Tsuneonella mangrovi: one gene and its partner. The protein of the gene in region 2 interacts with the protein of the main gene of each other region in a pairwise test. Links are inferred from orthologs where the notes say so. Each region holds a gene or a part of one and is shown on either strand. Other genes may lie near its edges.

Evidence for each region.
Region 1: the proteins of groL (region 2) and CJO11_RS00210 interact in binary tests that used the Escherichia coli proteins (3 or more experiments, as listed by UniProt). The link is inferred for Tsuneonella mangrovi from one-to-one orthologs.

Annotation. Positions count from the first base shown.
Region 1 is NZ_CP022889.1:41,389-46,773, reverse strand. The notes cover bases 1,328-4,307. They hold CJO11_RS00210 (nucleotide exchange factor GrpE), read right to left. Parts: upstream 3,123-4,307; coding sequence 2,532-3,122; downstream 1,328-2,531. Other genes in these bases: rph (ribonuclease PH), read left to right, coding at 4,271-4,307; hrcA (heat-inducible transcriptional repressor HrcA), read right to left, coding at 3,142-4,185; CJO11_RS00215 (hypothetical protein), read right to left, coding at 2,051-2,527; CJO11_RS00220 (PrnB family protein), read left to right, coding at 1,328-1,932. Outside these bases: CJO11_RS00230 (copper chaperone PCu(A)C), read left to right, coding at 1-169; CJO11_RS00225 (vgr related protein), read left to right, coding at 171-677; more of CJO11_RS00220, read left to right, coding at 766-1,327; more of rph, read left to right, coding at 4,308-4,984; rdgB (RdgB/HAM1 family non-canonical purine NTP pyrophosphatase), read left to right, coding at 4,981-5,385. UniProt on the Escherichia coli protein: Participates actively in the response to hyperosmotic and heat shock by preventing the aggregation of stress-denatured proteins, in association with DnaK and GrpE. It is the nucleotide exchange factor for DnaK and may function as a thermosensor.
Region 2 is NZ_CP022889.1:1,482,923-1,488,763, reverse strand. Bases 1,292-4,273 are described here. They hold groL (chaperonin GroEL), read right to left. Parts: upstream 3,615-4,273; coding sequence 1,968-3,614; downstream 1,292-1,967. Other genes in these bases: CJO11_RS07225 (MATE family efflux transporter), read right to left, coding at 4,145-4,273; groES (co-chaperone GroES), read right to left, coding at 3,739-4,026; CJO11_RS07240 (APC family permease), read right to left, coding at 1,292-1,804. In the rest of the region: CJO11_RS07245 (class I SAM-dependent methyltransferase), read right to left, coding at 1-352; more of CJO11_RS07240, read right to left, coding at 503-1,291; more of CJO11_RS07225, read right to left, coding at 4,274-5,545; CJO11_RS07220 (acyloxyacyl hydrolase), read left to right, coding at 5,654-5,841.

The DNA of each region.
Region 1 (5,385 bases), 1.4 Mb from region 2 along the record:
GAGCAAGGGAACCAAGCTCGAATTCAAGCCCGGCGGCAGGCACCTGATGGTGATGGACCCGCCCAAGGACTTGAAGCCCGGCGACACCGCGCAAGTGACGATTGTCGTCTCGGGCGGGACCAGCCAGACTTTTCCCGCCAAGGTCGAAGCGGCCGGTTCCGAAAGCTGACGTGGGCGAAGGCGGGCGCGCCCTGCATACCTGCCCGGCGGGCGGCGAGCGCGCGCTCACCGCTGGCGAGATCGAGCTGGCGCGCAGTGTGTTCGGCACCGCGATCGGCTACGCACAGGTGACGATCAGGCGGCGCAAGTGGTTTCCCCTCCAGCCGCGCCGGATCACGATGGCACCGTGCGGCCACCTGCACTTCCATCCCCGCGGCGAGGCCTATTGCGACGATTTCGCGAAGGCCGATTTTCGCGCGCAGGGTCTGTTCATCCACGAGATGACGCACGTGTGGCAGGCGCAGTCGCGCGGCAAATGGTACCTGCCGCTCCATCGCCACCCGTTCTGCCGCTACGACTACGCCCTGCGGCCGGGATGGAGCCTCGAACGCTACGGCATCGAACAACAGGCCGAGATCGTGAAACACGCGTTCTGGATGCGGAACGGGGTCGAGATTGCCGGTGTGTCCGATCCGGCAGCCTACAACCTGCTGGTGCGGTTCCCGGGGACCGGATAATTCGCAAGGCTTGAGCAATCCGGTTGCACTTGATACCACCCTCCTCGTCCGGGCGGCCCAACCCGCGCCCGGCCAATGGTTCACAAAAATGGAGCTCCAAGACTACGGTATGAGCCGCGAGCGCGGCTACCTTTCGCATTACGAGATCGACTCGATCACTCTCCCCAGCCAGTTCGACGCGGTGACCCAAGCCGCCGGAAACCTCTCCGGCCTGCTCTCATCGGGCCGCGTGCGCCACTGGCTCGACCAGCTGCCCGATCCTCGGCTGGAGGAATGGGCCAAGGAAGCGCCGGACGAAGAAGTCCGCACCGCGATGGTCCACTACAGCTTCCTGGTGCAAAGCTACGTCTGGGGCGAACCGACCGCGCCCAAGCACCTTCCCGCCAACCTTGCTCGCCCGATGGTGGCGATCTCCGACCGGCTCGGCCAGGCACCGCTGCTGCCCTATTCGGGCTACGTGCTCGACAACTGGGCGCGGATCGACAAGGCGGGCCCCATCACGCTCGACAACATCGCCATGGTCCAGAACTTCGTCGGCGGCGACGACGAAAACTGGTTCGTGATGATCCACGTCGCGATCGAGGCCGAAGCGGGCGTGCTGCTCGACAACGCAGCCAAGCTGGTGACGATTGCAAAAAATGGCGACGAGGCCGAAGCCGAGCGCCTGCTGGTCGAAATGGACGCCGCGTGGGAGCGGATCTACGGCCACTTTGCGCGGATGGGCGAACGGTGCGATCCGTACATCTACTTCCATCGCGTTCGCCCCTACATCCACGGCTGGGCGAACAACCCGGCGTTCCCGGCGGGCGGCCTGGTCTATGAAGGCGTCGACAAGCTCGGCGGCAAGCCGCAGGCGCTGCGCGGGCAGACCGGCAGCCAGTCGAGCATCGTCCCGGCGATGGACGCGCTGTTCCAGGTCGGCCACAGCGACGATCCGCTCAAGTCGTTCCTCGACGAACTGCATCACTATCGCCCGGTCCAGCATCGGCGCTTCATCGAAGACCTTGCCGCACAATCGACGCTGCGGACATTTGTCGAGGCAAGTGGCAGCCGGTCGCTCAAGGATGCGTTCAACGCTTGCGTCCAGCAGGCCGCGCGCTTCCGCACCCGGCATCTCGAATACGCCGCAAGCTACATCAACAAGCAGATGAGCACCGGCTCGGGCAACGATCCCGACGTCGGCACCGGCGGTACGCCGTTTATGAAATACCTCAAGAAGCACCGCGACGAAAACCGCGAGCAGGTGGTGGCCTAAGCCGCTTTAATCGCGAGAACGCAAAAGGGCCGCCCCATCAGGCGGCCCTTTTCATGTTTGTGGCTGGAAGAGTGGAAGGGAGTTTGGAAATTCCGATGCTAGTTTGCCTTGTCCACGATTAGGACCAACGTTTCACTTCAGGAGAAGGCAACACGTTGTCCAAAGCATGAATCTCGCGATCATCGGTCAAAATCTTGCGCAGCCGCTCGGTTGCGACCGAGGCGACCGACACAACGCCTTGCCAAACAGGATCGTCCAGAATGAAAGCATGCGCGTAAACATCGTCCGCACTGTATTCTTTCAAAGCCAAGTGAACTGACCACAAGATATCTCGTTCATTTTCACTCAAAACACCGTCGTTGATGTGCTTTCGAAACGGTGCGTCTGGCGCATCACGATTGTCTGAATCATAGCTGCCCCAAGACGCATCATAGAAACACTCAAAGAATTCGACGAACGAATAAGCCGGATTCTCCATTTCGGGATCGAGCCATGTTGCCCGTTGGAAGCCCAGATCACCGAGGGCAGATACCGCATTGAAAATCTGAATTCGCCAACTGCTGATTTCCGCAGCGGTCGGCTCGCCTTCGGTCACCAATTTAGTCCGGCTTCTTCGCCACCCCGACCATCGCCGGGCGTAGCAAGCGGTCGCGGATCATCCAGCCGCTCTGCATTTCCTGCACCACGGTGCCGGGCTCGGCCTCGGTTGTGGGGATTTCCATCATCGCCTGGTGCTGGTTGGGGTCGAGCGGCAGGCCCTTGGAAGCGATCCGGCTGATGCCGTGCTGGGCAAACACCTTCTCGACTTCGCGCTGGGTCGCTTCAATCCCGGCCACGAGGCCTTTCATCGCGTCGTCTTCGCGCATCGACTGCGGGATAGATTCGATTGCGCGGGCAAGGTTGTCCGCCACGCTCAGGATGTCGCGGGCAAAGCCGGTCGCGGCGTAGGCGCGCGCGTCAGCGATGTCCTTCTCCATCCGTCGGCGCACGTTCTGCGTTTCCGCCTTGGCGTAGAGCACTTCCTGCTTTGCCGCCTCGAGATCGTCCTTCAGGCGACCGAGCGCGAGATCGAGCGAAGAGGTCTCCTCCTCCGCCGTCGCTGCGTCGTCCCTGTCGAGGAATTCCTCGGGCACGCCGTCGAGTTCCTTTTCCACTTCCGCATCCTGCGGCTTGGTCTTGTCGTTCTGCATATCGTCCAAAATCGTCCAGCTATCCGATGAGCTTGCCCAGAGAACGGGCTGTGAAGTCCACGATGGGGACGACCCGCGCGTAATTCAACCGCGTCGGGCCAATCACCCCGAGCACGCCGACCACCCGGCCCTCGCGGTCGCGATAGGGCGAGGCGATAACCGACGAACCGCTCAATGCAAACAGCCGGTTCTCGCTGCCGATGAATATCCGGGCGGCTTGCGCGTCGCGGGCGGATTCGAGCAATTCGGCGACCGATTGCTTGCTTTCGAGGTCGTCGAGCAATTGGCGCACCCGTTCGATGTCGTCGAGCGCGGCTTCGTCGAGCAGGTTTGCCGCACCGCGCACGATCAGCACCGGGCGGCGCGCGGCATCCTCGCTCCACACCGCAAGCCCGCGCGTGACGAGGTCGCGACTCGCGGCGTCAAGCTGACTCTGGCCCGCTGCAAGCTCGGCCTGCATCGCCTTGGACGCTTCGGCAAGGGTCCGCCCGGAAAGGCGCGCGGTGATGTAATTGCTCGCCGCTTCGAGCGCAGATGCGGTGGCCGGTCCGGGCAATTCGACAACCCGGTTCTCTACCGCACCGTCCTCACCGACGAGCACCGCCAGCGCGCGGTCGGGCGAGAGCGGCACGAGGCTCAGCTGCGCAAGGCGCGGTTCGCGGCGCGGGACCATCACCATCCCGGCAGCCCCGGAAATGTCCGACAGGATCGCACTGGTCGCCTCGAGCGCCGCTTCGATCGGGCCGGGCTCGGACAGGCGGCGCTCGATCGCTTTGCGCTCGGCCGCCGTTGGCTCCGCCACTTGCATCATCCCGTCGACGAACAGCCGCAAGCCGCCTTCGGTCGGCATCCGCCCCGCGCTGGTATGCGGCGCGGCGAGCAGGCCCAGCCCCTCCAGCTCCGCCAGCACCGAGCGGATCGAGGCGGGCGAGAGGTTCACCGCGTCGGATGCGGAGAGCGTTTTCGATCCCACCGGCTGTCCGGTGCTCAAATAGCCTTCCACCACGAGACGGAAAATCTCGCGGGCGCGGATCGACAATTCGGAGATCGGCGGCGTAGGCATTGCCCCCCTTATCTAAAGCCTGCCCTTGCAGCCTCAAGGGGCAAGCGCCTAACGCCCGTGCGACGACTCATCAAAAGGAATACTCATGCGACCTTCCGGCCGTGCGCCCGACGAAATGCGCGCCATCGCGATCGAAACCGACTTTACCAAGCACGCCGAAGGCTCGTGCCTGATCAGCTTCGGCGATACCCGGGTGCTGTGCACAGCTAGCGTCGAGGAACGCATTCCGCCGTGGCTGCGCGGCAAGGGCGAAGGCTGGGTGACCGGCGAATACTCGATGCTCCCACGCGCCACGCACACCCGCGGCCAGCGCGAAGCCGCGCGCGGCAAGCAGAGCGGTAGAACGCAGGAAATTCAGCGTCTTATTGGGCGTTCCTTACGCGCCGTGGTCGATCTGAAGAAGCTCGGCGAGCGCCAGATCACGCTCGATTGCGACGTAATCCAGGCCGACGGCGGCACCCGCACCGCCTCGATCAGCGGCGCGTGGATCGCGCTGCGGCTGGCGGTGAACAAGCTGATGGAAAGCGGCGCGATCGCCGAAGACCCGATCACCGGCAAGATCGCAGCGATCAGCTGCGGGATTTTCAACGGTACCCCCGTGCTCGACCTCGACTATGCCGAGGACTCGAGCGCCGATGCCGACGCTAACTTCGTACTGATCGAAGGCGGCCAGATCGCCGAAGTGCAGGCCACCGCCGAAGGCGCGACCTACGACGAGGAAGGCCTGCTGCGCCTGCTGCGACTCGCCCAGATCGGCTGCGGGCAGGTGTTCAAGGCGCAGGACGCCGCCACCAAATGACCCGCCGCATCGGCTCCGGATCGCTGGTGATCGCGACCCACAACGCGGGCAAGCTGAAGGAGATTTCCGCCTTGCTCGCGCCCTATGGGGTCAAGTGTCTCAGCGCCGGGGCGCTCGGCCTGCCGGAGCCGCCTGAAACCGGCACCACCTTCATCGAGAACGCACTGATCAAGGCACGCGCGGCGGCAGAGGCATCAGGGCTTGCAGCGCTTGCAGATGATAGCGGGCTTTCGGTTGCAGCGCTCGACGGCCGACCCGGGGTCTACACCGCCGACTGGGCCGAGCGGCAATGGTTCGAAGGCGAGCCGGGCCGCGACTGGTATATGGCGATGGGCAAGGTCGAGGGGATGTTGCAGGCGAAGGGGCCGGAGGTTGCGCGCAACGCGTGGTTTTCGTGCGTG
Region 2 (5,841 bases):
CAATTGCCTTCTGATCGTCGGCATAGGCCGCGCGGAAGGCGATGAATTCGTCGGGCTGGTAGGCATAGACGTGGCCCTTCGGCCCAACCACGGCCGCTTCGACACGGGTCAGGTATCCTCCGCCCATCATCTCGTCGCCAACCTTTTCGCCAGGCAGGATTTCGGCAAATTGCATCAGCTCGGCGGGCTTGCGATCGACGTCACGCGCGACGTCTGCCGCAGGTCTGTGCGCGGCGTCGATGAGGGTCTGGTACTCGTCGGTCGTCAGCGCGAGATGATCGGTTTGGACCGGCGGGAGCGAAGCGCAACCGCAAAGAGCTGCAACAAGCGCAATCGCGAGCTGGTTTCGCATCAATCCTCTCCTTCGTATCCGGGCGTGAACGGTATCACTGTTGTATGACACGCCCAATCCCATTCCCGTCAGGCGAGTGCGTCGGCTTCGTCGAGGACGCGCGAGAGATGTCGCTCACAAGCGCCTGGCAAGGGGGGTGTCTATGGCCGCCTAGTCGAATTCGGGCTCGGGCGCGATCACTTCGTCCCGGCGGGCGATATAATAAAGCCCGTATCCAAGCACCAGCAGCACAAGGAGCAACAAATAGGCGCTGAGCTGAGCTTGCGCGATGATGTAGAAACAAAAGGCGCTGAAGATGGCCAATACCACCCACCAGTACCACGCCATATGGCCGTCATGGCCGTTCTCGGCGCGGTGCATCAACACGATGAAAGCGAGCACACAGACCACGCTGATCAGGGTGCCGGCGAGTGAGTTGACTTCGGCCAGGAAGGTAAAGGCGCCGCTGCCCAGCATTGCCGCGACCAGCACCGCGAACAGCGCGATTGCGCGGTCAGGGCTGGCGAAGCGGGTTGAAACATGCGTCAGAGTGGCGGGCAGCAGGCCGCGGTCGGCCATGCCATAAATCACACGCGGCGCAGCGATGAAGAAATTGAGTGAATTCGTCGCAATCGAGAAGATCGCCGCGACGCTCAGGAGCAGGCTTCCCCAATTGCCCATCACCGCACCGGCAGCCGCCGCCAACGGGGTTTTGTCGCCTGATCCTTGCGGAGCGCCTGCGGCGATGTAGGCCCATTGAACCAGCATGTAGAACAACGTGATCGCCGCCAGCGAACCGAGCATTGTCACCGGCAGATCGCGGCGCGGATTTTTCAGTTCGCCAGCCGAATTGGTGGCTGTGCCAACGCCTGAATATGCAAAATAGACCAACAGCGCGACGCTGCCCACTTCTCCAAGTTGCGGCAACTCGAAATGGGTGGCGATCCCGCCCCTGGCGAAGGCGAACATACACAAAAGTACGATCGGAGCGAGCTTGAGCGCGGTGCCCACCGCTAACCCGCCAACACTCTTGCTCATGCCCGAAGTGGTGATCGCTGTCAGCGCTGCAAGCAGTACCGCGAGCGTCAGCGCCCGCATTGCCGGATCGCCCATCGCCGGGAAAATCACCGCAAGATAGGAGACCAGCACATAGAGCGTCGCTGCGCGCCCCGCTGCCATCGCCAGGATCAGTAGCCATCCGACGAGAAAGCCGACCAGCGGGCCGAATGCCACTTGGGTCCACAGCTGCGCTGCACCGGATGAGCGGAACATCATCGCGAAGCGCGCGGCGACCAAAGTCCCACAGCCAAACAACACGCCGAAAATCAGGAACAGCCACGGTGCGAAATTGCCGACCGTGGAATAGAGCAGTGCTGGCAGTGCGAAGATGCCCGCTCCGATCATTCCGTTGATGCTCATCAGCGTTGCGCCGAATTTGCCAACGACGCGCGGTGGTTTGCCGGTTTCGTCCATCGCCCCAATACCCCCGGCGACAGAGAGTGACGGGTCTGAAAAAAATGTCAATTCTTATAATATCTTGGGGTCGTGCGATCCAATCGGGGCCGGTAAAAGGAAAGGCCCGGCAGGATCGCTCCCGCCGGGCCCGTCGTTGTTTCGGCCGTGAGGCAGTTCGGGCTTAGAAGCCCATTCCGCCCATTCCCCCCATGCCGCCCATGTCGGGCATTGCAGGGGCAGCCTTGTCTTCCGGCTTCTCGGCGATCGCCGCTTCGGTGGTGATCAGCAGGCCGGCGACAGAAGCCGCATCCTGCAGCGCGGTGCGCACGACCTTGGTCGGGTCGATCACGCCGGCACTCACGAGGTTTTCGTAGGTGTCGGTTGCCGCGTTGAAGCCCATGGTCTCGTCGCCGCCGTCGACAAGCTTGCCGGCGACAACCGCGCCGTCATGGCCGGCGTTCTCGGCGATCTGGCGCACCGGCGCCTGAAGCGCGCGGCGGACGATGTCGATCCCGCGGGTCTGGTCGTCGTTCTCGCCGTTGAGGTCATCGAGCGCCTTGGTGGCATAGAGCAGCGCAGTGCCGCCGCCCGGGACGATGCCTTCTTCGACCGCAGCGCGGGTCGCATGGAGAGCGTCGTCGACGCGATCCTTGCGCTCCTTCACTTCGACTTCGGATGCACCGCCGACCTTGATCACGGCAACGCCGCCGGCGAGCTTTGCAAGGCGCTCCTGCAGCTTTTCCTTGTCGTAATCGCTGGTGGTGGTTTCCATCTGCGCGCGGATTTCGCCGACGCGGGCCTTGATGTCGTCGGCCGAACCGGCGCCATCGACGATGGTGGTGTTGTCCTTGTCGATCTGGACGCGCTTGGCTTCACCGAGCATGCTGATCGTAACGTTCTCGAGCTTGATGCCGAGATCTTCGGAAACCATCTCGCCCTGCGTCAGGATTGCGATGTCCTGCAGCATCGCCTTGCGGCGATCGCCGAAGCCCGGCGCCTTGACCGCTGCGACCTTGAGGCCGCCGCGCAGCTTGTTGACCACGAGGGTCGCCAGCGCTTCGCCTTCGATGTCCTCGGCGATGATCAGCAGCGGGCGACCGCTCTGGACCACGGCTTCGAGGATCGGCAGCATCGACTGCAGGTTCGACAGCTTCTTCTCGTGGATCAGGATGTAGGGGTTCTCCAGCTCCACGGTCATCTTGTCGGGGTTGGTGATGAAGTACGGGCTGAGGTAGCCGCGATCGAACTGCATACCTTCGACGGTGTCGAGCTCGAATTCGAGACCCTTCGCCTCTTCGACGGTGATCACGCCTTCCTTGCCGACCTTCTCCATCGCTTCGGCGATCTTTTCGCCGACTTCCTTGTCGCCGTTCGCCGAAATGATGCCGACCTGGGCGATTTCCGCCGAACCGGCCACGTCCTTGCTGCGGCCCTTGAGGTTCTCGACCACCTTGGTAACCGCGAGGTCGATGCCGCGCTTGAGGTCCATCGGGTTCATGCCCGCAGCGACCGACTTCATGCCTTCGCGCACGATCGCCTGGCCCAGCACCGTGGCGGTGGTGGTGCCGTCACCGGCGAGGTCGTTGGTCTTGCTGGCGACTTCGCGCAGCATCTGCGCGCCCATGTTCTCGAACTTGTCCTTGAGTTCGATTTCCTTGGCGACGGTAACGCCGTCCTTGGTGATGCGCGGTGCGCCGAAGCTCTTGTCGATCACGACGTTGCGGCCCTTGGGGCCGAGCGTGACCTTCACTGCATCGGCGAGGATGTCCACGCCCTTGAGGATGCGTTCACGCGCGTCGCGCGAGAATTTCACGTCCTTGGCTGCCATTTTCGTTTCTCCTGTTTCATCATCCCAGCGAAAGCTGGGATCGCATGGGGCCTACGCGACCCCTCGAATGTTCAATTCAGCGGCACGAGACCCCTGCTTTCGCAGGGGTGTGCGTGATCGGCCTTCAGCCAATCACTCCCATGATGTCGCTTTCCTTCATGATCAGCAGGTCTTCGCCGTCGATCTTGACTTCGGTGCCGGACCACTTGCCGAAGAGCACGCGGTCGCCCGCCTTGACGTCGAGCGGAGTGACCTTGCCATCTTCGGCGCGGGCGCCCGAACCGACGGCGACGATTTCGCCCTCGCTCGGCTTTTCCTGTGCGCTGTCGGGAATGATGATGCCGCCGGCGGTCTTGGAATCGGCTTCGATGCGCCGGACAAGAACGCGGTCGTGCAACGGACGGAATGCCATGTCTGTGACCTCTCTCGTGAGTAAAATGATCGCGATTGGCACTCCCGCATGGAGAGTGCCAGCGGGGCGCATATGTGCAGCGTTCAGGTGGCCGTCAAGGCCGCGCGAGCAAGAAATTTTACGCCGTATCGCGCCTTGGCAGGAGTCCGAAACGGGCGCGCCGGGTCCAGCGGAAGAACAGCGATCCGGCAACCGCCACCAGCCCGACCAGCAGGCCGAGCCAGATCCCGGTCCCGGCAAGCGGCGTATAGAATCCCAGCCAGACCATCGCGCCGAGGCCCGGCACCCAGTATCCGATCAGCGCGATCGCCATCGGCACCCGGGTATCCTGCAAGCCGCGCAGCGCTCCGCCGGTCACTGCCTGCATCCCGTCGAACAGCTGGAAGCCGGCGGCGACCGTCATGAAGCGTACCGCGAACGCCGCCATCGCGAGGTTCGCGGGAGCATAGGGATCGATATAGAGCCGCAGGAGGGTGTGCGGCGCGAACAGCATGGCAGATGCAGTGATCGTCATGAATCCGCCGCCGATCAGCATCGCGCTGGTCCCTGCGCGGCGGATCCCCTCGTGGTCGCCCGCTCCGTAATAGTAGCCCACGCGGATCGTCGCCGCCTGCCCGACGCCGAACGGCACCTGGAACGCGAAAGCAGCGATCTGCAGCGCGATCGTGTGTCCGGCAAGCTCTGCCGGGCCGATCAGTCCCATCATGAACGCCGCGCCGTTGAACAGCGCCGCTTCGGCGAGCACCGTGCCGAACACCGGCGCGCCGAGGATCAGCAGCGTGCGGAAATAATGCCAGTCGGGGCTCCACAACCGGCCGAAAATGTGGAACCGGGCAAGCCGCCGGTCGGACTGGACTGCGACCACGTAGGCCAGCGCAGTACAACTCGAAGTGATCACGCCTGCTAGCGCCGACCCGCGGATGCCCATCGCTGGCGCTCCGAAGTGGCCGAACACGAACGTGTAGTTGCCGAGCACGGCGACCAGCACCGCACCCGCGATGATTACCGTGGCGAAGATCGGCCGGCCGAGCGCAGCGACGTAGCTGCGCAGGACGTTCGAGATCAGGATCGGCACCGCAGCCCAGCCGAGCAGCGGCAGGAAAGTGCCTGCCAGCCGGGCGATCTCCGGCTCCTGATCGGCGGCGAGCATGATCGGCTCGGCGAACTGGCACATCGCAGTGACCGCAAGGCCGAACATGACCGCTAGCCAGAGCGCCATGCGGGTCGCGCGGCGCACTTCGCGCACGATCCCGGTGCCGCGCCCGATCGCAGCGGCGATGAGTGCCGAAACCATCGCGGTGAGCCCCGACAGCGCCCACGCGACCGTGCCGAACAGCGCGATCGACAGGCTGGTCGCGCCGAGCGACAGCTCGCCCAGCCGCGCGACGAAGATCACGTCGACCGCGTAGACCAGCATCTGCAGCAGGTTCGCCGCCGCCAGAGGCCAGGCGAGCGTCAGCGTGGCAGCGATCTCGCTGCGCCATGCGCCAGAGCGCTCAAGGGTTCCTGTGTGCGACATAAAGCCGGCCCGGATACGCGCGCCGGACACGCCGGGAAAGCGCGGAGCGGATCGGCCGGAAAGAATCGCTTAAGCTTGCGGCAAGCATGTCACAGGCAGGATTGCGGCATGATCAGGACCTGTATTGCTGCCGCAGCTGCGATTTTCGCCCTCGTCCCCCTTGCCGCACCGGCTCACGCCGGGGAGGTGTACGGCGGGGTCTACGCCCACGCGGTCGATACCCCGTTCACGCTCGAAACCGGTGAAGGCGGGACCGATCTACAGTTCGGTTACCGGTTCGACCCTGTGCTCGGCCC